3 regions of the Metabacillus sp. YM-086 genome follow, and region 3 is predicted to be linked to each of the others. Evidence: riboswitches for the same ligand, from Rfam matches in the RefSeq annotation. Region 3 holds a riboswitch; each other region holds the start of a gene.
The links. A riboswitch is a leader RNA that binds a small molecule or an ion and turns the genes downstream of it on or off. The one in region 3 is predicted to bind cobalamin.

Region 1: it holds a riboswitch for cobalamin, as region 3 does, so the genes downstream of both, ACEWK1_RS22045 ((2Fe-2S) ferredoxin domain-containing protein) here and ACEWK1_RS22490 (ribonucleoside-diphosphate reductase subunit alpha) in region 3, are expected to answer to the same signal.
Region 2: it holds a riboswitch for cobalamin, as region 3 does, so the genes downstream of both, ACEWK1_RS11060 (DUF4430 domain-containing protein) here and ACEWK1_RS22490 (ribonucleoside-diphosphate reductase subunit alpha) in region 3, are expected to answer to the same signal.

The regions. Positions count from the first base shown of each region.
Region 1 is NZ_JBLUOI010000070.1:15,819-24,082, reverse strand. It holds gene ACEWK1_RS22055 (sirohydrochlorin chelatase) at 1-116, opposite strand, end outside; gene cobJ (precorrin-3B C(17)-methyltransferase) at 137-1,720, opposite strand; gene ACEWK1_RS22045 ((2Fe-2S) ferredoxin domain-containing protein) at 1,804-2,187, opposite strand; cobalamin riboswitch at 2,312-2,500, opposite strand; cobalamin riboswitch at 2,729-2,926, opposite strand; gene ACEWK1_RS22040 (hypothetical protein) at 3,032-3,178, opposite strand; gene ACEWK1_RS22035 (MFS transporter) at 3,248-4,570, opposite strand; gene ACEWK1_RS22030 (OFA family MFS transporter) at 4,947-6,146, shown strand; gene ACEWK1_RS22025 (hypothetical protein) at 6,235-6,363, shown strand; gene ACEWK1_RS22020 (alpha/beta-type small acid-soluble spore protein) at 6,464-6,661, shown strand; gene ACEWK1_RS22015 (GNAT family N-acetyltransferase) at 6,694-7,194, opposite strand; gene ACEWK1_RS22010 (glutathione S-transferase family protein) at 7,211-8,215, opposite strand.
Region 2 is NZ_JBLUOI010000020.1:55,660-63,923, forward strand. It holds gene ACEWK1_RS11040 (ECF transporter S component) at 1-467, opposite strand, end outside; gene ACEWK1_RS11045 (ABC transporter ATP-binding protein) at 449-2,098, opposite strand; gene ACEWK1_RS11050 (energy-coupling factor transporter transmembrane component T) at 2,071-2,958, opposite strand; gene ACEWK1_RS11055 (DUF4430 domain-containing protein) at 2,965-3,768, opposite strand; gene ACEWK1_RS11060 (DUF4430 domain-containing protein) at 3,862-5,688, opposite strand; cobalamin riboswitch at 5,818-6,002, opposite strand; gene rpmG (50S ribosomal protein L33) at 6,189-6,338, opposite strand; gene ACEWK1_RS11070 (GTP-binding protein) at 6,366-7,556, opposite strand; gene ACEWK1_RS11075 (coiled-coil domain-containing protein) at 7,789-8,264, opposite strand, start outside.
Region 3 is NZ_JBLUOI010000074.1:308-8,571, reverse strand. It holds gene ACEWK1_RS22495 (ribonucleotide-diphosphate reductase subunit beta) at 1-589, opposite strand, end outside; gene ACEWK1_RS22490 (ribonucleoside-diphosphate reductase subunit alpha) at 653-2,944, opposite strand; cobalamin riboswitch at 3,070-3,250, opposite strand; gene nhaC (Na+/H+ antiporter NhaC) at 3,427-4,794, opposite strand; gene ACEWK1_RS22480 (globin-coupled sensor protein) at 4,997-6,307, opposite strand; gene ACEWK1_RS22475 (universal stress protein) at 6,440-6,964, opposite strand; gene ACEWK1_RS22470 (hypothetical protein) at 7,126-7,443, opposite strand; gene ACEWK1_RS22465 (hypothetical protein) at 7,663-7,866, shown strand; gene ACEWK1_RS22460 (YbjQ family protein) at 7,847-8,164, shown strand.

The DNA of each region.
Region 1 (8,264 bases), on a different contig from region 3:
GTTTCCACTAAAAGCTCCGAATCTAGTTGTGGCTTTAGCTCTTCAATTGTTTGTCTTACTTGGTCGTTTCCTTCATGATCTCGACTTCCATGTCCAACGAGTAAAATTGCTTTCATAGTATTCTCCCCTATCCTTATTAATCTCCGCACGGAGCTGGTTCAATTTCAATTTTTGGACTCATGTCCCTATATGAATAGCCTTGAACATTACCTACACGTTTAAAATACTTGAAAAATCTTTCGTTTGGATGTCCTTTTTCCTTGTATTCATGAACAATATTTTCAATCACTTCGACGATTTTTTCAGGCTCTATTCCTTCAGCAACCGGCTGACCTGGATGGGCTGTTCTGCCGACTGTTTTAGCTCCTAAAAATAAATCAAATTTTCCTTTTCGAAAAATAATTCCAATGTCTTCATTCACAGCACCAAAACATGCCATACCACAGCCGTTAAATCCTACCTTTAATTCTTTTGGTAAATCTAGCCCACTTAACTTTTCATGAAGCTCCTCTGCATATGGAATGGAATCTTTCTTTTCTCCTTCACAAAAATCACAAGCCTTGATTTGAAAAACATCACCAATTGGTTCTAATAGAAATCCAACATCTTTAAGTTTTTCGGTGATCACTTCCGGTTCACTAGTAGGTATTCGTAACAGAATTTGATGATGTGGTGTATACTCCATTGAACCATCGTCCCCTGTCACTTCTGCAAGAGTCATCATCTGTTTTGGAGTGAATTTTTTATTTGCAATACCAGGGCTGACGGCTAATTCAAAAATCGATGTAATCGGGTTGTTTACAGAAATTTGAGCCTTTTCTTCGTTAATGGAAGAAGCTGTATTACCCTTAACTTTTTGCAACGCTTCTAACGCAAGTTGCAAAGAGCTATCTTTTTCTTTCGTTGCTTTTGCTTTTTTAGTTGGTGGCATATCGTTAATACCTTTATGTAATGCCCATGGTTCGTTTTCATGTCGAAGACGCTCATGTGGCTTTAATCTCTGCTCAGTTGTATTTAACGTATACTTACGTTGATAACCTCTTGGCGTAATCATTTTATTGTCATATAAAAATGTTGATGAATTTCCAATCACAACCGTTGTAAGCATTCCGATATCATAATCAAGCATATGCTCAAGATCTGTAATAACGATATGCTGTCTGTCACGATACGCACTTTTTACAAGTCCAACTGGTGTTAATGGTGAACGATAGCTTAATAAAATCCGTTGCGCCTCTTGTATTTGTCTTGTTCGGCGACCACTTTTAGGATTATAAAGAGTAATAACAAAATCAGCCTGAGCAGCTGCATCAATACGCTTTTCAATCAATTCCCAAGGAGTTAAATGGTCACTAAGGCTGATTGTGCATGCATCATGCATAATCGGAGCACCTAAAAGCGATGCACATGAATTAATAGCCGAAACACCCGGAATGACTTCAACGCTCACACCTGTTTCTTCTGACCAACCTTTTTCAATTAAAACTTCATAAACTAGTCCGGCCATTCCATACACTCCGGCATCACCACTTGATATGACCGCGACTGTTTTGCCATCTTCTGCAAGTTTTACAGCTGCTTGGGCACGGCTTACTTCCTCTGACATTCCTGTACTAATAATCTCTTGATCTGTTAAAAGGTCCTGAATCAATTCAACATATGTTTTGTATCCAATAATACAGTCACTTTCTTGAATCGCATCTTGAGCCCTTTTTGTCATATGTTCAAAGCTTCCTGGGCCAAATCCGATCACAAGTAATTTTCCTAGCAAGTAAATTCCTCCTTCCAAAATGTATAACGGTATTAAACGTTACTCTTCTGCGGTTTAGCTATTCCTGTAATCGATTCTGAATTTTCAGGTGCAGAAAAATGGTCTTTATCATATGTGTAGATCACACTGTCTTCTACCACATTTCCACCAACTAAGTGATCATGAACAATCTTCTTAGCTATTTCTGGAGTTGCAGCTTTATACCAAACTCCCTCCGGATAAACCACCATTACACAAGCATCTTTGCATCTGCCATTACAACGAGTTCTTGTTGTATGAATGCTTGCATCCAAATCTAAGTTTGTGATTTCTTCTCTTATTGCCTGGGTTGCTTCTTCTCCACCTTTTCTCATACAGCTGCTTCCGTTACAAATGAGTACATGGTGCTTTGTTTCTGTAAGATTCCAAGTCGTCATCTTAACACTTCCAGTCTATTAAAATTTTTTCAAATAAAAATGCACCTCTATATAGGCAGAGGTGCATTAAAAAATGGCAAATGACTAGCATTTTCTACTACACGTCTACCTATATGCCCGTAGGTATCAGTATTAAAAGTTAGGCAGGTCTCCTGACTTAGGTTCATAGCTTTATAACGTCTTCCCGGTTGCATTCAGTGACATTATGTTATAAGGCTTCCCATAACAGTGGCGGGTACCGTGTCGGATTTTCACCGACTTCCCTTTTAAGCACTACATATATCTGAAGTGCACCTAATCTTAAACTCTATTTAGTTTACTCATCTAAACGTATTAGGTTGTCTCTTAAAATATGTCTTTTTAAAAAACAATCTCCAAGTTAAATGCAAAAGATTTTACTCAAGAATAAGATCTTATACTTATTGATAGTACAAAAAAATCCGCTCAGATTTTTACTGAGCGGATGAAAAGGCAATACGAAAGCAATCCAATAAATTTCATATGGTTGCATTCGTCTCACCTTCTCACCTCCCGAAGAAACTGAAACTTGATAAATTAAGACAGGTCTCCTGACTTGTGTTTCACTCTACTTTAAGCCCCTTCCCATATATCACTTTTAACAAAGCTTCAATACAGTGGATTGCTTATTTCGTCGACACTTACAGTTGCGGGGACAGTTCCGGATTTTCACCGAATTCCCTATTAAGCCTTTAGCGGCATCTTAATTTACAGCGTATACTATTTTAAGTTGTTATCAATTGATAGGTATTATATTAAAGCAAGCAAAATGATATTTCAACATATTGTTGGATAAAGTGACAAAAGTTACAATAAAAATGGTGACTTATTCCATTCCTTCATCTTTTTCATCATATGCTATTAACACAATATTTTCGTTTGTTTCATTTCTTAATTCTTTTTCTAAACTCATGATTTTGTTTAATTGGTCACTATCTAAGTTTGCGACTGGAAAGTTTTCATAAACGCTCATGCTTGTAACCTCCTTTTGTTTTATAATAAGATTTTCACCTAAAATATTTTGATTATGCATCTGATATCATCATTCTGTTCGTGGCTTTTTTCTAAAAAACACTTCTGGTTCCCATCTGTTTACAGGATGTGTTCGATGTTGTCCAGGTTCACTTGGAAGTCTGGGTGCATCCTTAGGCTTGTTTTCTTTTGAAGAAGCCTGTTGTAACGATTGTCTAAGTGGCTTCCATTTTTTAAGAAAAGTAACGACTACTATTAGTACAAGTCCTAAGGTGGTGTATATGAAAACAGGTGTTAAAGTATTTTCTCCTACTCCAAGAATTCTTCCACCAGCTGATTTTCCACCAGCTTCTCCTAAACCGTAAACAACATTTGATAAAGCAAAAAACAACCCGATTAATTCTCCTTTTGACAATTGTGAGATGGTGCTGTCTATTGTAGGAAGAATCATCATTTCACCAATAACAAACACTCCTCCACTAAGGATCAAATGGAAAAAGGATTGTGCAAAAAATAACGAGGCAATTCCAATCGTTATGAAGAGAATCCCTAAACCTAATGCAGTTAGAGGCTCTACTTTCCTAATAATTCGCTTTGTAATCAACCCTTGTAATGAGATAACAATTAAGCTATTAATTGTCCAAATCAACGCAACATTTTTAGGCTCCGGTAAAATAACTGTTGCTCTAAGTGGTAATGCAAGTGATAGCTGTGCATATAAAGCCCATATAAAAATCGTTACAAAGCTAAATACCATAAAGGGTTTGTTTTGAAATGCCTGTTTGTAAGCTCCCTTAGGAATTCCCTCACATGGCACATCACCGCAACCCTTTGGGAGAAAAATCCAGCTTTGTAGTGCTAAAAGGATATAAATTCCACCAGCAATCCAAAAGATCATTTTAGATGCTCCTGTTAAAAGGAAAAAAACAATTAATCCAGCCGAGCCTGTCCCAATATTTGCAGCTATGCCTCTTATCGAAAAAGCTGTTGTCTGGTTCTCAGAAGAAGCAAAAGCTGCGATGGCTGCTTTTGTTGAAGGAGCATTTAATCCAGTACCAAATCCCATCGTAATAGCAGTCACTATCAAAAGAGAAAACTGTGTGAATAAACCAAACCCAATAAGTCCACAAGCAGCAATCAAAGCTCCAAGTCCTATCGTAAATCCTCGACCAATACGATCAGCTAAAACTCCTCCGGCCACACTCCCGACCTGAAAAGCAATGGCAATACTAGCTAACACAATTCCAATTTGGCCAATGGATAAACCTGCATCTGTTTTTAAAATAATCGGAAGCATCGGTGTAACCAAATATGTTCCTAAATGTGAAAGTAAAACACCAAAAAGGAGGATAAGTAGCGGCTTTTCTAGTTGTAATATGTCTTTTATTCCCATTTGATTATCCCCCATTTCTTTTCATTTTACTTTTCCCTAGATGGAATAGGTTATGTAAAGAGCCCGAAAGATCGTTAGCTCTATTAAGCGTATTCACAGAAAATAGCGTTGACACTAAGAAAAACTATGACATAATAAGAAGAGTTGAATTTAAAGACATCTTGATAGCCAACATCAATATCATGGATAAGGATGGATGGAAATCATATCATTTTTAAAGTTATTTAAATAATAGGCTGTTTTCGATACAGCTACAAAATCATAATATTTGGTTGCTTTTGTAAACACTATAAGTGAGTGCACAAGAGACCACGTTGATAATCTATTGTCACCGTTGGTCTCTTTTTTATTTGTTAATAACATAGGAGGAAATAAATTGAACAGATGGTTAGTTGTATTAGGAGCAATTCTTATTCAAATTAATTTAGGTGCAGTATATGCCTGGAGCTTATTTAATCAACCTTTAATGGATAAGTTTGGTTGGGCAAAGGAAGATATTGTTGTTACCTTCTCCATCACAATTGCAGTATTTGCCTTAACAACAATTTTCGCAGGAAGACTTCAAGACCGCATCGGACCAAGATGGGTAGCAACAATAGGTGGAATTTTACTCGGAGTTGGCTTAATTCTATCCAGCCAAGCGACTACATTATTTCAGTTATACTTTTTCTACGGTGTTGTAGGTGGAATTGGAATCGGGATGACTTATGTTTGTCCATTATCAGCATGTGTAAAATGGTTTCCTGATAAAAGAGGCTTTATTAGTGGAGTTGCAGTTGCCGGATTCGGTTTAGGTGGTTTAATTTATAAGCCTGTTATCGGATATTTAATTGATACTTTTGGTGTATCGTCTTCTTTCTTTTATTTAGGAATACTCTATTTTGTATTAGTTGTGACAGGTGCACAGTTATTAAAAAATCCACCTAATGATGATCTCACATCCATAACTTCTTCTAAAAAAACAAATGATTTTTCACCAGCTCAAATGTTAAAAACGTATCAGTTTTATCTATTATGGACAATGTTTTTATTTGGAAGTGTTTCAGGGCTTCTTGTTATTAGCTTCGCAGTAGATATTGGGGTTGATTTAGTAAAACTTAATGTTGAGCAAGCTGCAAATGCCGTAATGGTGATTGCATTATTCAATGCTGCTGGGCGAATTCTTTTAGGAAAAATCTCAGATCGAATTGGACGAAAAAATACACTTGTGATCATTTACGCATTAACTGCACTCATTATGTTTTATATGAGCACAGGTTTCATGAACTATCCAATTTATTTAATCGCAGTTTCTTTCATTGGCTTTGGCTTTGGTGGTTTTCTCGCTCTCTTTCCTTCTGTAACGGCAGATTACTATGGGACAAAAAACATTGGCACAAATTATGGTTTTATGTATCAAGCATACGGGCTATCTGCCTTCGCTGGACCTTTTATCATTAAAGCCATTTCTTTTACTCAAGCATTTATTTTGGCAGGTTTTATATGCGTATTGGCAATCATTATGGCTAAATTTATTAAGGTACCTTCTCATTCTTCATCAGATGAATTACTAAGTAAGGAACCTTTAAGAAACTAAATCTGTGGTAATAAGGATTGGGCCAAATTCCCACCTCAAAACATCATGCATTTGCACAAACTATTAGTGAATCAAAGGAGGGGTAAAGATGAATAAAAACCAATCAATGCAACCACCAGATACAGGTAAATTAACAAATTTCCATTACGGCTCTGAAAAGGATGACCGTACACAAGAAATGAAGCAAAAAGTAAAGAATCGCCAGCAATCTAAATAAAGAGATCCTCAATATTTTTTGAGTTAGCGGGTACAATAATTCATGAGCAACTGATTGTAGTGCTCGGGAGTTCCTAATCATTCAAAAGGGGTGTTGTACAATGGCAAGAAACAACAAATTAGTTGTGCCTGGTGCAGAAAATGCTCTTAATTCCATGAAAGAGGAAATTGCGAATGAATTTGGGGTACAACTTGGAGCCGATACGACAGCTCGTGCGAACGGTTCTGTTGGTGGGGAAATGACAAAGCGTTTAGTTGCAATGGCAGAAAACCAACTTCAGAATCATCAGCAATTTTAAAGGTAAGGGACCTCAGAGATGAGGTCCCTTTTTTATACTGAACGTCTAAAAGCTTTTACAATGACACCATCATTTGCAGGTTCAAAATCATACTGCGGAATTCGTTCAAATCCAAAACCTTCATATAATTTCATTGCACTTTTCATAAAATCAGCTGTATGAAGTCCAATAGAATCAATGCCCTTTTCTTTTGTTCGTTTCATACATTCCTTAATTAATGCTGAAGCAACTCCTTTTCCTCTAGCTTCCGTAGAAACAGCAAGTAAACGTATTTCGGAATAATCAAGCTTATCAACGATTCCTTCATATGCATCAGATTGTGGTGGAAATAACGCAACACTTCCTAAAATTTCCCCATCTATTTCAGCCACAATTAACTCTACTCCATCTTGAACATCTGCTTCAGAGGAGATGGCTTGTTTTAGTGCCTGCCAATGCTCTGATGAAACTGATGTTGCATGCTCGCTATATGCTAAAACTCTTTGTGTCCTAATGAACGGTAGCTCTCCCTTAAACGCATCTCGAATAATCATTTTTTGATCTCCATTTTTAATTTTTTATGATAAACTTCTCTTCCCTATTACTTACTAACTCCCGGTTATGCTCTGATTTCCAAAAGGATAGGTCTGGTCCCTTTGGTAAAATTTTCACATCTTCTTTTTCTGTAAAAATTGTGATGGAAAGGTGGTAATGGTTTTTAATAGCATTAAAATCAGTTGTATCTCCAAAACCTGGTGTTTGAAATAAATCACGAACATAACCAGAGAGATTCGGGAATTCTCTAATTAAACTTCGATTTGTGTTAAATGCGGTGTAATAAGCAGCATCAAATCGAACTAAAGTTGTGTAAAAGCGAACATCTGAATCTGTAATAAAATCACCATGCAAGAAACGCTGGTTAGAAAGTCGCTCATCTAGCTCATCTAACCGGGCAAAAAGCTGGTCATACGCTTGCTCATAAGCATCCTGAGAAAGCGCAAATCCACATTTATAAACTCCATTATTAATATCTTGAAATATAAGATCATTTAGTTCATCAATTTCTTCACGCAAGCTTTCAGGATATAAATCTGGTGCATTTTCCTTATGAAACGGTGACCATACCGTTTCAAAATAATTGGTTAACTTAAAATAATCATTATTTACTACTTTTTTTGTTTGTAAATCCACCATAACAGGTACTGTAGGCCTTCCTGTATATTCAGGATCGGTTCGATGATAAATTTCACTCATATACCTAATATCAAGGATTGGATCCTTACTCTTTTCATCCAATGAAAATTCCCAGTCAACACGATTGAGTTTTGGACGAAAAGGACTTGCAGTTCCTAAGCTGATAACATCCTCTAAGCCTAAAAGTTTACGAACAATAACAGTGCGGTGCGCCCATGGACATGCTGCTGTCCATAGTAAACGATAGCGTCCTGATTCAACTGGAAGCTCTTCTGGCTCGCTACCAAACGGAGTAGTAAACTTATTCAATTGACGTTTAAAAGCGCCATTTTCATTGATTTCAGCAGTTATTGTAGATTTATCTAAAGATTCAAGATCCAGTTCACAGCTCTGATCTTTTCGTGACACCTCATCACTCCCCATCTAAAGT
Region 2 (8,264 bases), on a different contig from region 3:
ATAAATCCAAAGATTGCTCTTCCAATTGGTGACACTTGTATCCATGTCCCGCGTAAAAATCCAGCACATAACCCTATCATTCCCCAGGCATACATTTGCCAAGGAGTCCATGGTCCTTGACCCAAAAATAGGTTCGAAACCAAAGCAGCAAGTGCACCAACGACAAACCCACTTTCTGCTCCGAAAACGAACCCTGTAACAATGATCACAAACGTTGTCGGCTGCACACTTGGAATTGAAGCAAACGGGACACGGCTAACCGCAGCAATCGCTGCAAGAATGGCTAAAATAACAAGCTCCCTTCCCATAACCTTTCTTCGTTCAAAACGAATCATAAAAGGAAGGAATGTACCTAGCATAAATAGTACACTAACAAGAAGAAATTGCTGCTCCGCAATGTTTCCGCAGAGTAGGATGAAGGTGATGATTAAGACAGAAATTAGTAGTATTATTTTTGGACGTCCCAAGACAATCGAGCCTCCTCAACCGTTAAGGCATCAGGAATATGACTGCCTCTTGTCATTCGATTTACGACCGTTGTATAAAATGCATTTCCTTGAAAAAAACGCTTAGAAGGGGCTTCTGTTGTAATAGACCCTTGAAACATCATGGCACATCTTGTTGAATAACTTGCCGCAAATTCAATATCATGTGTAACCATTACGATCGTTAAACCTTGTTTTTGTAGTTTTTTTAGCAGCTCTCCGAATTGCTGTTTAGAATCTGGATCAAGCCCTTTCGTTGGTTCATCCACAAGAAGTAAGGAGGGCTGTGGCAACAGCACCCCAGCTAGGGCCGCCTTTTGCATTTCCCCTCCACTAACGTCATATGGATGCCGCATTAAAAGATGCTCTAGGTTAAAAAGATCGAGCAACTCTTTCATCCTTTTTTCTCCAGCATTTACATGATGATATAAAATAATCTCTTTTAGCTCATCTTCAATCGTATCTTGTAGAAAAAATAACTTAGGGTTTTGTGGGAGAAAGCCTATTTCATTAGGAAGTTGTTTTTTCACTTTTTTACCTTTGTAATAAATTGAACCTCTCTGTGTTCTAGCTAAGCCTGCCATCACCTTTAAGAGCGTAGATTTTCCAGTACCATTAGCTCCGACTATTGTTAGCCATTCCCCTTCATATACGCTTAGGGATAAGTCATTTAATATTTTGTTCGTGTCCTTCGAATATTGGAAGTCAAGGTGCTTTACCTGTAAAAGTACATTTTGGTAGGGTATATTCTCTGTGGTTTCATTTGTAACTTTAACTTGCAAATTATTTAACCACTTCTTCCCTTCCTTAACAGACAAGGGGATCAAACCAGAATGTTTTTCAGAGCTTTGATCTAAAAATAATCTTGCAGGGCTTGGTAAGTAATTGTACATCGCATGATTCTTATCTAGTCCAAGCCTTTGAATAACACTACGCGGATGATCAAAGTAAAGCATTTCACCTTTATCCAACACCATTGCTCGGTCGGCAATCGCAAATAGCTCTTCTAACCGATGCTCTGCAATAATAACTGTGATGCCAAATTCTTCATTCATCGTTTGAAGCATTCCGATAAACTCTCTTGCTGCAACAGGATCTAATTGAGACGTTGGCTCATCAAGTAATAATACCTTAGGCTCCATTAACAGAACAGCCGCTAAGTTAACAAGCTGCTTTTGTCCTCCAGAAAGCTCATATGTTTTTTTATCAAGTAAACCTTCTATACCGAAGAAATGGACAATCTCTGCTACTCGCTTTCTCATCTCTTCTGTCGATACTCCCATATTTTCTAGCCCAAAAATAAGTTCTTCTAAAACCTTGTCCATCACGATTTGATTTTCTGGATCTTGAAAGACCATGCCGATCCTTTTTGCAGCTTCTTCTGCTTCAATAGTTGAAAGGGAGTTATTCTCTATGAAGAAATCACCTTTTTTTTCTCCGTGTGGAGCAATTTCTCTCTTAATAAGCCGGAGTAAAGTAGATTTTCCACTTCCAGATGGACCACAAAGAACGATAAATTCCCCCTGTTCAACTGAAAATGAAACGTCCTTTAATACAGGTTTTTTTTCATCAGGGTAAGTAAAGCTTATATTTTTTGCTTCCAAAAATGCCATCGAACTGTATCCCTCCCCTCAATAAATAGTGGGATGGCAAGATATAGAGTGAAAACGCCAAGATAAAACCATTCTCTTCCTTGGATAACTGGTGATTCTAAAATAGGATAAATGCTTAACACCCCATCTCCCAGCCACCAGCCTGCTACTGCTACACTTCCTATCAATAGTAACGTAAACAGTACAAGCCAATCTTGTATTTTCATTTTAAAAGGCGTATATTTGCTTCTTTTTTTTAGACCGTACCCACGTGCGGCCATAGAATCTGCGGTTTGAATGGCTTCCTCTAAAGACCATGTTAATAAAATTTGTATAAGTAAAATACCGTTCTTTGCACGAGTTCGAATTTTCCCCTCTGAAACATACAAACCCTTCCCTTTTTGTACCGATTCTATTTCTCTTAATCTACGTTTTAACAATGGCACAAATCTCATAGAAAGCATCGTTAGTAAAGCCCATTGAGGAAGTATCCTAGAGAAAAGAAATAAAAACTTCTCAGCTGTGATCACAAGGTTATACGAAGCAAATAAAACCAATAGCGTAAAGATTGATAATGCTAAAATCACTCCCTGTATAATTGCCTCTAACATGACAGGATTATGATATAAATAAAATAAAATATGAGTTCCTCTTCGATTGATTAAAGGATTAATAATTAGAAAGAAAATAGATAGAAAAAACATCATAACAAGCCAGCTTCTTAATGTTTTCCCCTTATCAAGCTGTAAATGAAAAAAAATGAACAAAAGAGCTGCAACAAATAAAAACACCGGATGCTTATAAAGCATGACCAGTGCTGCTGCGCCCACATAATAAAAAAAACTAACGAAAGGATGAAAGCTATGAATTCCTCTATTCATGATCAATTAATCCTCATTATAATTTGTTGTATAAATCCACTGAACAGTATCACCATTAGTGACTGCAATAACACCTGCGCTTCGGTTTAACGTTGAACCATTTCTTTTTACAGTCCAGCCACTAAATTGACCTCTGTCAAATTCAAATAAATTATCAATACCCTCCACATACGCAGATGAACCGCTTCCTGTTACACTAACAGGTATACCTTTTTGTTTTAAGATCGTTAATGTCACATCCAAAACTGTGTTTCCTTCACTCATCACAACCTTTGTAGCAGGAAGAATGGTTCCTTTTTCACTATCACCTACAATTGAAATGGTAACCGTAGGCTTTGGTTCTTCCTTTTTCGGTGGTGGAGTGGTTGATTGTTCTTTTGTAGCAGTCGTTGTATCTTGTCTCGTTGATTCATTTGTAGCTTTTTTTGTTGTTGTTTCAGTCTTTTGAGTAGTGCTTTGTACTTTTTCTGTTTCTTTCTTTTCAGAAGTGTTTGTTGTACTAGTCGTTGTATTAGAAGACTTGCTTTGTGATGATGTAGAAGATGGTTCTTTTGTTTCTTCTTTTTTATCTTCTTTAACAACAGCCGTTGTTTCTTCTGTAGTTTTCTCTTCCGTTTGCACTTCTTGTTTATCTTCCGATTCGACTTCTTTTGTGGAATCAGCTAGTTGTTCAGCTTCTTGATCACTCTTATCGTTTGACTGCGTTTCCTCACTTGCTTCTTCATTTAATACCGGTGATACTTCGTCTTTTTCACATGCTGCAGTAAAGAATAAAATTGTTGAGAACACGATCAGCAGAAAGGTTTTCATTTTTGACAAAGCGTTACACCTCCAATTGTTTTTCTAATACGATCATCCATAAATGGGAAACGCCCCTCCAAATGGAGAGGGCATTTCATTTCGTTATTGTTGTTGTTTTTTTCTAACATACAAACTAGTTATTCCTATAATAAGTAAAGCAAGACCAATTAATGCCATGTTATAGCTTTGGGTAGCAGTATTTGGTAGAGGATAACCTTTTGTTTTTTCTGGTTGATCATTTTTAGTCGTACTAATATTTTCAGATGTATCTTTATCAACATCGTCCTTCACTACAACAGGAGTTTCATTGTTGTCAGCAGGAGTCTCTGTGTTTTTCTTTTCAAGATTTAGGCTATATAAAGATCCTTTTCCATTTAAAAATAATTGATACGCAACAATTCCTCTATAGCCTTGATCTGTTGTAAATGAGTCACTAGTGTCTCCACCTTGCCAATCAAAGCCACCATCATTATTTTGGTAGGAAAGCAAAAAGTCGATTAAACTAACACCGTCTTTTGAGAACAGACTACTATGTGAATCAATTGATAATGCCGATAGCGCAATAACTACTTGTGCAGCTGTTGAGCTGTTATCAATTTTTGAATTTTTGTATTGAGCTGATAGATATTTTACAGCTTCATCTACGGCACTCTTCACATCCGCGTTTGATTCAACATATGGAGCAAGTGCAGTTAATACCATAGCCGTTGTATCACTGTCACTCGTTGCTTCACCACTCCATGTCCAGCCACCATCATCGTTTTGGTTCTTCAGCAATTCATTGACCAATGCTTCTCGCGTCCATTTAGCTGAAGATGGAACTTCAAAGTTAGCACTATCTAATGCAATAAGGGCATAAGCTACCCCATTTAATCCCTGCTTTGTTACATTTCCATTATAGATAGCTTGAACAAGATTATACCCTTCGATATTTGTTGGATCTTCACCTGCTGCTAAAGCACCCAATGTTAGTCGCTCATAATCTGTAATTTTTGAAAAACTTCCTTGACGTTCGGTTAATTGTTTTTTCAAGTTTGCTAGATAGCTAGCCGGCAATGTTTTTCCTGCCTTTTTCAAAGCCACTGCCTGCCAGTCTCCAACCTCTTGTTTTAAAACATATTGACTCGCTGCATTTATTGCATTATTAAGGGCAGCTTGATCAAATTTCTCAACTGGCTGTTGTTCCTCTTCAGGTTGCTGCTCTTCCTCTGTAGGTTCTTCTGCCGGTGTTTCCCAAGATTCATATTTTAATGTTACTTTATCAGCTTTTTGAAGCTTGTAACTGTCAACTCCAACTGATGCCATCTCATCATTGACATAAAATGCCCAATAATAAGTACCTTCAGCAGCTAATCCTCCGATACTTGTAATCATCACGCCATATTCAGATGTTTCATATTCGATTTTTTCTTGTCCGTAACCAATCTTTAATAAATCAAATGCAGTTGGTTGATCAATGAACGAAATTGATGAAGGCTCAGGTAAAATCACATGATCTTTATTACCAACTATTTGCAGTGACACGCTATTTTCAGAAGGCTTTGTCCAATCAGTATAACGAAAGCTTATCTCGTCACCCTCTTGTACAACATAACTGTCTGCGCCAACTTGTGCTTGAACACCATTAACATAAAATGCCCAATAATATGGGTCGGTTGCTTTTAATCCGTTAATACCTGTGATAAAAACTCCATATTCCCCTTCAGTATACTCAATCTGGCTCTCGCCAACAGCTTGAACAAGTACATCAAATGCAGTTGTATCCTCTGCAAATGTATAGTTTGTTTCATCTAGTAATAGTTCATTGTTATTCCCAACAACTGATATTGTTTCCCCTTCTGCAGCAAATACAGTTGTCTGAAAGGTGCTAACGAATAAGGTAGAAACGAAAAGGACAGATAATATAATATGCTTTACTTTGTTGAACAACGTGTTCTCTCCTATCTATAAAAATTTATTGAGGCAAAAAAAAAGCCTCTATGTAAGAGGATTGCAGTCGTTAAGAAAAAAATGTCCAATTATTGACCTTTCTTTTCTTAACACCCTCCTATCCGCGTAGTACGAGGTGAAAAAATAGGCAGGTCTCCTGACTTATGATCAACATCCTCACAGCCTTCCCATCTTATAGACAGTGGCAAATTTGTAAAGACTCTCATTTACAGTGGCGGGACCGCGCCGGACTTTCACCAGACTTCCCTTTTCATGATAGGATAATACTATCAACCTATTTTTATCATATTCATTTTAACTGTTTTAATCATAGTCTAGTATGAAAATGGTGTCAATATATGTAGGAGTCTGCATATATATGGTAGAAACTACAAAAAATCATTTTTTCCTTTCATTCATATAATATAGCGTTATTTATTCCCTGGTTGACTCAAAAAGAAAAAGCCATGATCTTTGAATCATGATCATGACTTTTTCGCTTATTTTGTTTCTCTATGCACTGTATATTTCTTTAATCGTGGGCAATATTTTTTAAGTTCAATTCGATCGGGGTTATTACGCTTATTTTTTGTTGTAATATAATTCCGATCACCAGTTTCTGTACATGCTAATGTAATTTTTACTCTCATTAAGATTTCCTCCTTGGAAAAATAAAATTAATTTTCTGCAGTAAAAGCTGGAAGAGGATCGTTAAAAGAAGACCAATCCTGTTTCATTTCATCGTTTGTTAATAAGCATTCATCTAGAGCTTTTTCAATCAATTCACGGTTCATGCCGATCCCAATCATAACAAGCTCTGTTAATCGATCACCGTATGTGTGATCCCACTTTGCTAATAACTCAGGTTCTTCTTTTAAAAATTGATCCTGCTCTGCCTTTGAATAAGAAGCAATCCAATTTCCTGCTCCCTGAATGATAATAGAGGGACCAGCCTGTGAGAGAAGTCCTGTTATATCATTACGTGAAGCAAGCCAGAAAAACCCCTTAGCCCTAACGACGTCTACAGGCCAATTTTCAAGCCAAGTCATAAACCTTTCAGGATGAAACGGTATTTTCCTCTTATATACAAAAGAGGTGATTCCGTATTCCTCTGTTTCAGGTATATGTTCGTGCATAAGCTCTTGTATCCACCCTGCGGATTGGCTAGCTTGTTCGAAATCAAAAAGGTTCGTATCTAAAATTCTTGTGATTGCTACCTTTGAAAAAATAGATTCAATGATTGTGGCATCAGGATTCAATTTATGGAGAACCGCTTTTAATTCATCTATATCTTCTCGCTCTACTAAATCTAATTTGTTTAATACAAGAATGTTAGCAAATTCTATTTGATCAATTAACAAATCTACTACCTCCCTTGTATCTGTTGGATCTATTGCTTCGTTACGGTCAAGCAGACTCTCCCCAGAGGAATAGTCAAGCCAAAACCGATAAGCATCTACAACAGTTACCATTGCATCTAGTTCACATATTTCAGTTAAGTTTATCCCTAATTCTTCATCTATATATGTGAATGTCTGGGCTACAGGAATAGGCTCAGAAATACCGGATGATTCAATAACCAGATAATCTAAATGCCCTTGTTTCACTAATTTTTTCACCTCTATAATGAGGTCTTCTCTCAGTGTACAGCATATACAGCCATTCTGAAGCTCAACAAGATTCTCCTCCGTTCGGGAAAATCCACCTTGTTTAATAAGTAAGGCATCAATATTCACTTCACTCATATCATTAACTATAACGGCTATTCTCCTATTATCTTTGTTACTTAAGAGGTGATTTAATAATGTCGTTTTTCCAGCACCTAAATAGCCACTTAAGACCGTTACTGGTATCTTTCTATTTTCCATGTCATCCTCCTACACAAAACAAAATGATTACGATTTAGAATTTATAATTTTATGTAACTTATCAGATAAAAACACAAAAAAACAAATCGTAACAGTTACGTTTTACATATTATACTATCTTCCGTCGATATGCAATAAGTTTAATAAAAAAGTTTTAAAAAGAGAATTTCGGGAATAACATAAATAAGAAAGGCTGACACCTAAATGCCAGATGCCAGCCTTTCTGTTTCTATTATAAATTCACACGCATAACGCGACCATTAAATTTTTGTGCCCAGTAACCACTTGACATATTAGCGATTGCAACACCAGTCGAGCTTTGAGAACCAATGAATTTACCGCCACCTACATAAATACCAACATGTCCATCTTTTTTATATGTATCAAAGAATACCATATCTCCAGGTTGCATGCTGCTTGTTGGAACTCTTGTACCAGTATTTTTAAGAATTTCCGTACTTGCTCCAACTCTTACTCCCACAGTTGAGAATGCCCAGCTTACGAATCCAGAGCAATCAAATCGACCATTAGCGATATCATAAGAATTTCTTCCGCCACCAAATACATAAACAGAATTTCCAATATATTTATAACCAGCACTAATTAAATCATTAACAGTACCGTTAGGATTTACAGGTGTGTCTTCAAATGTAACTGTATTATTTGAAGTACCTTTTGCCGTTGTAACAGAATTAGATGAGTTTGTGG
Region 3 (8,264 bases):
AGGCAAATCCCGAGTAGAAGAAAAGACCTTCTAATATCACATCATATACAATTGATTTTAGAAGATGCTCAACAGTTGGCTGTTCAGCAAATGATTGATATCCGTTTGTGACAAACTCATTACGCTTTCTTAATATAGGTTCATTTCGCCAATATTCAAAGACTTCATCTTGCTTTTGTTTTGATACTAAGCTAGATAATACATAAGAATACGAGTGATTATGAATAACTTCCTGTTGTGCCAGCATGATCATTAATGCGTTTATACTTGAATCAGTAATGTAATCTGATACTTTTCCCGCATAATCAGTTTGAATACTATCTAAAAGGGCAAGAAGACCAATAATTTTTAAAAATGCATCCTGCTCATCATTTGTTAAGTTTGGATATTGTTTAATATCTTGAGCCATATTGATCTCAAATGGTGTCCAGAAGTTGGCAAGCATTTTTTTATAACGAGGATATGCCCAAGGAAACGCAACGTCATCCCAGTTTAAAACGTTTGAGCTTTCTCCATTAATAATAGCTGTTGAGCGATTGGGAGCATTTGCATCCATAATTTTGCGCTTCGATAATGTGGTGTTTTGCATAGAATTACTCCTTTATTTGAAAAAAGTTTATAGAGCGTCTCAAAACTAAAGACGCTCCTCTTATTAACTTGCGCATGAGTCACATTCTTCAATTGTGCTAGAAGTTGAACGTAAGTAATACGTAGTTTTTAATCCTTCTCTCCATGCTGTAATGTGTAAATCAAGTAAATCCTTAGCTTTTATTGTGTTTTGCACATATATGTTGAAGGAAATGGATTGATCAATATGTTGCTGTCTAGCAGCATTTTGTTTGATGCTCCATTTTTGATCAATAAAATAGGCCGATTTATAATACCAAGTTGTTTCAGAATTCAAATCTGGAACAGTAACTGGAATCTTATAATCTTTCTTCTCTTCTGAGTAAACCTTTTGGAATATTGGGTCAATACTCGCTGTACTGCCTGCAATAATTGAAGTTGATGCATTAGGCGCAACTGCCATTAAATAGCTGTTACGTATTCCATGACTTTGAACATCTTTCTTGAGACTATCCCAATTTAAATCACTATCATTTGAGGAATAGCCTCTTTTTTCGAAGTAGGAGCCTGTTTCCCAGTCGGAGCCTTTAAAAACAGGATAAGCACCTTTTTCTTTTGAAAGCTCCATGCTAGCTTGAATCGTTAGATAAGAAATTCTTTCATATAGCTTGTCCGCGTAGGAAACAGCTTCCTCGTTTTCCCATTTTAATTGCTTTAGGGCAAGAAGATGATGCCAACCGAATGTTCCTAAACCAATTGCTCTATATTTTTCATTTGTTAATCTAGCTTGAAGAACAGGAATGGTATTAAGATCAATAACATTGTCCAGCATTCTTACTTGGATAGGAATAAGTTTTTCTAAAACATCATTTGTAACAGCTTTTGCAAGGTTAATAGAGGAAAGGTTACATACAACAAAATCACCTGGTGTTTTTACTGTAATGATTTTTCCATCCTCAGTGAATTGCTCTTCAACTGTTGTAGGACTTTGATTTTGTGTGATTTCTGTGCACAAATTGCTGCAATAAATCATTCCTTGGTGTGAGTTGGCATTCTTGCGGTTTACCTCATCTCGATAGAACATATATGGCGTACCAGCCTCTAACTGACTGATCATAATTCGCTTCATAATATCAATCGCAGGGACCTTTTCCTTAGATAACTGTTCATTTTGAACACATTCCCAATAGCGTTCTCTAAAGCTTCCTTGTCCTTTTTGTTCATCATAATAATCTTCGATGCTAAAGCCCATTACTTTACGAACTTCATGGGGATCAAATAGGTACCAATCACCACGTGCTTCAACCTGCTCCATAAATACATCAGGAATACACACACCAGTAAATAAGTCATGTGTCCGCATTCTTTCATCACCATTGTTCAGCTTCGAATCAAGAAATGAAAAGATATCTTTATGCCACACATCCAAGTAAACAGCGATGGCTCCCTTACGCTGACCTAATTGATCAACGCTAACAGCAGTGTTGTTAAGCTGCTTCATCCATGGAATAACACCAGAAGACACGCCTTTGAACCCGCGGATATCACTACCACGGCTTCGAATTTTTCCTAGATATGCACCAACACCTCCACCAGATTTTGAAAGATTGGCAATATCAGTGTTACTATCAAAAATTCCTTGTAAACTATCATCGATTGTATCAATAAAACAACTCGATAATTGACCAACAGGTTTTCCTGCATTTGATAAAGTAGGTGTTGCAACGGTCATATAAAGGTTGCTCATTGCCCAATACGCCTGTTTTATAAGCTCAAGACGATGATCTTTGTTTTCATTTGCCATTAATGTCATTGCAATAATAATAAAACGCTCTTGAGGCAGTTCATATGTTTGTTTACTAAAATCACGTGTTAAATAACGATCTGCTAATGTTCTTAGGCCAATATATGTAAAGAGGTTATCATTTTCCGGCTTAATAAAGGAACCAATTTGTGAAAGTTCACTTTGAGAATATTGTTCAAGAAGCTTAGAGCTATAGAGTCCTTTTGAAACGAGAGTGTTCACTAAATCATAAAAATCTCCATATTTTTGCTTTTTATCATAACCTCTGTTTTCTGCAGCTTCTTTATACAGTTTTGATAAGTAGATTTGCGCACAAAAGTATGTCCATTCTGGCTCTTGTTCATTTATATTTGACAAGCCTTCTAGAATGAGTAAATTAGTAAGTTGATCTGTAGTATAAGACTCTCTTTGTACGATCGTGTTTTGGATTCGTGTTAAGTAGTCATCTATATGTAAAGAAGGGAAGTTTTGATGAATGCTTTCAATGTATGAAGTTAATTTGGATATGTCAAATGCTTCCTGGTCGTTTTTGTTGTTATAAATAATAGGGGATGTTGATGTTGCGATGCTCATAAATATTCCTCCATCTGTTGAATTAGTAACACAGGGAGAGAGATAAAACGACAGAGGAGAGTTCAAGGCAAAAAGAGCCTCAATGATCAGCTATCGTCTCACCTTCTCAGTCCCCGAAGAAATTGAAACTTCCACAAGATATAGGTAGGTCTCCTGACTTATGCTCGTCCTACTATGAGTCCTTCCCATACCTAATATGTACAGTGGATTTCTCAATTCGTCACATTTACAGTTGCGGGGACAGTTCTGGAATTGCACCAGATTCCCTTTTCAGCCTTAATTGGCACCTGAATCTTGTAAAATACAATATATAGTTTTATGTTTTGGTTGATAAATCAATATATAGTTATAATTAGATATATTTCCATGATATAGCACATATACAAAATAATCAACCAATTGTTTTCGTTTGTCGAAAATTATCTAGATTGATAGAAACTTGTAAAGGAAAGGGGCTGTCAAAATAATGACAGCCCCTTTCTTTATACACGTTTACTAAAAAATCCATATATAACTGTTAATATTGGTGAGAGATATAAAAAGAACGCAAATGGTAAAAACGCTAAAACGGGTACACCAAGTGTTTGAGCGAAGAAAGCTCCACTAACTCCCCATGGAATTAAGGGATTAAGTAATGTTCCGGCATCTTCAAGTGTTCGTGATAAATATTTGCGGTCAAGCTTGATTTTATCGTAAAGACCTTTAAATGATTGACCTGGGATAAGAATTGATAAGTATTGTTCACCGGTTAATAGGTTTACGCCAAACGATGAAGCGGCAGTTGATAAAATAAGCTGTCCCTTTGATTGTATACGGTCAATTAATCCATTTAATAATGTAGGGATAATGTGTAATGCATTAAGTAATCCACCGAAGGCAAAGGCAATTAAGATAAGTGAGATGGACCACATCATTGATTGTAGGCCGCCCCGGTTTAGCATATTACTTACCTGTTCATTTTCTATAGAATAAGAAGTTCCATTTTGTAAAACTGTTAGAAATTCATTCAGCATTAATCCTTGAAAAACGATGGCGGTTATTCCTGCTGTTATAATACCAATCACTAAAGATGGGATAACTGCAACTCTTTTTATAGCCAGAATAATGACTATAAGAGGTGAAAACAATGTGATGATGCTAATGTTAACTTGAGATTCTATAATAGATATCATGTTTTTCATGTCATCTATTGACGTAAAGTCAATAAGTGTGATTCGACCTAAAATAAAAAAGATCACGGCTGCAATTAGAATGCTAGGTAAAGTAGTGAATGTCATATGTCTTATATGAGTAAACAAATCTACAGATGAAACACCAGAAGCGAAGTTTGTTGTATCTGACATTGGAGACATTTTGTCACCAAAGCATGCGCCTGAAATGATAGCTCCAGCAACCCATTCAATTGGTAAGCCTGCTGCCATACCTGCTCCCATTAAAGCAACACCAATTGTGCTAACTGTTGTAAAGGAGCTTCCTACTAAACTTGAAATGACCATACATGAAAAAAGGGAGGTCATTAATAAGTATTCTGGATTAATAACAGTTAAAGCATAAACCATAACTGTTGGAATTGTCCCACTACTCATCCAAGCACCAATTAATACACCTATAAGTGCCAATATAATAATAGGTTGAATTCCATTTTGTATGCCTTGGACAATACCTGTCTCTAATTCTTTCCATTTGAATTTATGAAGTAAGCCAATGATTGAGATTAGAACTAAACAAACAAGTAAGGCAATATGTGGTTCTGTTTTTAATACAAATAAACTGGCAAATATCGTTGCTAATACTAGTAACAAAACTAGTAACGATTGTTGAAAGGTAAAGGTTTTTATTTGATCATTCATGATATACTCCTTTATAGCTTGAACGCTTTTGTGCTTTTTCGTACAAAAGTATTATACCAATCTAGTTTTTTCTGTCAATCAAATTAAGAAAATGATTAAATAGATAAAGATATTTTGTGTTTTGTTTTATTGATATACTATTCTTTGGAATTGAAGTGCATCAAAATAGACCAATGGATTACCATTGGTCTTAAACATCACTCTATATTGTTCTAGCCATTACTTTTAGATTTTCGGATGTTTCTGCAATTGAATTAATGTTGTTAGAAACATCGTTAATAACATTTGTAAAGTTCATTAAATCTGTTTTAGATTGTTCGCTTTGCTGTTTGTTTTTATTCATGATTTCAAGAATGTTATCAAAGAATGAGTTCATGTCATTCATTTGATCAGTTCCTTTAGTTGTAAGCTCGGCAACATGATTAATAGAACCGGAAATACTATCAATTTGGTTATGAATATTTGTGATTAAGCTTGAAACACCTTGAACTGAATTTTTTGTTTCTTCAGCAAGCTTACGAACTTCACTCGCAACAACGGCGAAACCTTTACCATATTCACCTGCACGTGCTGATTCAATAGCAGCATTTAGAGCCAGTAAATTCGTTTGTTCTGCAATAGCGGTTACGATAGAAACAACTTGATTAATTTTTTCAGAAGTTGTTTCTAGTGACTTCATTTGTTGTAGAATTTCAACCGTACTTTTCTCAATAGAAGACATAAGGTCATTTTGTTTTTCTAGATCAATTTTTCCGTTGTGTGCTTGTCCTTCTGCAGTTGAAGCTGCTTCATAGCGGTCTGCTGAATAAGAAGCAATTTCTTGTGATTGAGCAAGAATTTCCTGAATAAATGCATTTGTATTTTCACTTGCCTCAGCAAGCTGAGTTGCAAGTTGATTTACTTCGGCACGTATTTGCTCCTTGGCAGCTTCTGCTTCATCGCGAACTTTGGCATATTCATTATCATATGCTTCTAAAACAATTTGCTGTTCCAAATTAAAGAGTTTGCTAATACTTTGAACAACGGTAATGATTTCTTTCTTTGTATTAAGATGCGGCTCCACTGTATCAATGATTGAATTAAGTAGTTGCTGGAAAGCAGCCATATACCATTTTGCTTCAAGACCGATCTTTACATGAATATGAGCAATTCTTCTCATTCGTTTTACATCTTCATCATCAAGATTACCGTTAAACATTTTCATAATATGTGTTTTTAAGGTTTGCTGTAAACGATCTACTGAGCTGTGTTCATTAATAATGCCCATAAGACCACTATCTGCTTCAAATGAAGAGTAAAATGCGCGAACAATTTCCTCAATATTTTTTTCAATATATGGTTGTATTGATAAAGCGGTTACCAAATCATCTTTTGTTAGATCGATCATTCCAATCTGCTTTTTTAATTCAACTTCTGATATATTTAAAACAACTGCAGAAACGTGTTGATTCTTAAGGTTGTCACTTAGTGCCGATGTTGTAGTTTTTTTCTCTTTTTTAAACAAAATTCCCATCAAACCATTCCCCATTTCAAAAATATATACTTATTAGGTATATCGGCATGGTAATAATAAATATGAAGTGATTTAACAGAAATTTTAAAATTAAAAAAGTGGAAGAGTGATCCCTTCCACCAATGTGTATGATTATTTAGCTATTAATACTGGGATGGAAGCACGTTGTGATACTTTTTCACTAACGCTTCCAAAGATTAATTTTTTTAGGCCGCTCATGTCTCGACTACCAACAACAATTAAATCTCCATTGTTTTCTTTTGCATAAGTAACAATTCCTTCAGAAGGTTCACCATATGAAACGGCAACGTCTGCTTGTACATGATGACGATCTAAAATTTGCTTGGCTTCATTTTCTAATGCCATTATTTGCTTACTATTTTTTTCATTTATAACCGTTTCTCTATCGCTGCTGTTTTCCTGAGGAATTGGGACAACAGGAATATTCCCTACTCCGCCAACAGGGTACGAGTGTACAGGCGATAATAATGGAGTGCTAGCTTGATCAATACCTTCTGTAAACAAGTTCTCTTTATGAATATAAATAACAGAAAGGTTGGAGTCCATTTTCTTACACATACTAATTCCTAATTCCAGTGCTTCTTTACTATCGTCTGTTCCATCAAAAGCAACAACTACATGTTTTAATGAATTCAACTCAATCATCCTTTCTTTTTTTTGTTCTTTACCCTATTTGTATATATCTAATCAAACTCTATCTGTTAAAAAATTAAATTAAGTAAAAAGCCAATAACGACAATGGCTCCAACAATCATAAACAATGTTCTGATCATAGTGATGTCCTCCATTCCGTAAAATTAAATTTTCACTTTCATCGCTGGTTGAATGATACGCTGACTTTTCTGTGCTGTATTTATAGAACATATTTCTTTAAAGTCGTTCACTTTTAAATGAGGATATGGTCCATCAATCGCTATATTTATTTCTTGTCCATTTTTAATCATTAATAAATAAGTGAGTAAAGCAGGAAAATTTGCTGTATTGATTACATGTTTGTTTTTAGTAACTAAGTAGATTTTTCCTTCATATGATTTCGCCAGTTGAGTGATCTTCATAACCTGATCAATACGAACTTGTTCTTCGACTTTTAAGCTAAAAGTAATTAATTTATTCATATGAATTCCTCCATAGAAAGAATGTGTTGGTTATTTTACGGATACATACCTCCATAATTAAATTTAGAAACCTAACGGCATAAAAATCCTACTATAGTCCTTATAGGAATATGCTGTTGCTAGATGGTTAAAAAAACAATTAAAAAAGCCTTGGAAATCATTCATCTTTATTAGGAAAAAATGTATATTATAGGTAGTGGAAGAGAAAGGAAGTTGGGGATGGAAAAAGTAAAATACATAAGCATGCTTTCTGCAGTCTTCACACAGATCGCAGGTATAATCTTTTTATTTATAAACATAACGATCGCAGTTGGACTATTTTTAGCTTATTTTCTTTCATTACTTGTTTTAGTCGTTGCATTTATAAAAATAAGACTAGATGAAAAAAAGGAGGATGACAAAAATGATTATCGTGACTACTGAAACTGTACCAGGTAAGGAAACAAAGGAATATAAGGGGTTTGTAAGGGGAAGTACTGTCCAATCTAAGCACATTGGAAAAGATTTAATGGCGGGACTAAAAACCATTGTCGGTGGAGAACTCAAGGAATACACAGAAATGATGGAAGAAGCACGACAAAAAGCAATCGGGCGTATGGTTGATGATGCAAAAGCAAAAGGCGCTAACGCGATTGTTTGTATGAGGTTGGAATCCTCAGCTGTTATGCAAAATGCTTCAGAAATTATTGCATACGGTACAGCTGTAACAGTTGAAGAGTAGATCGATGATCATAACTAATAACCCCAGTTGCATAGTGACTGGGGTTATTTATATTTGTTTAGGAATATAGCGTATTTATGTCAACTTCCTGGTAGTAAGT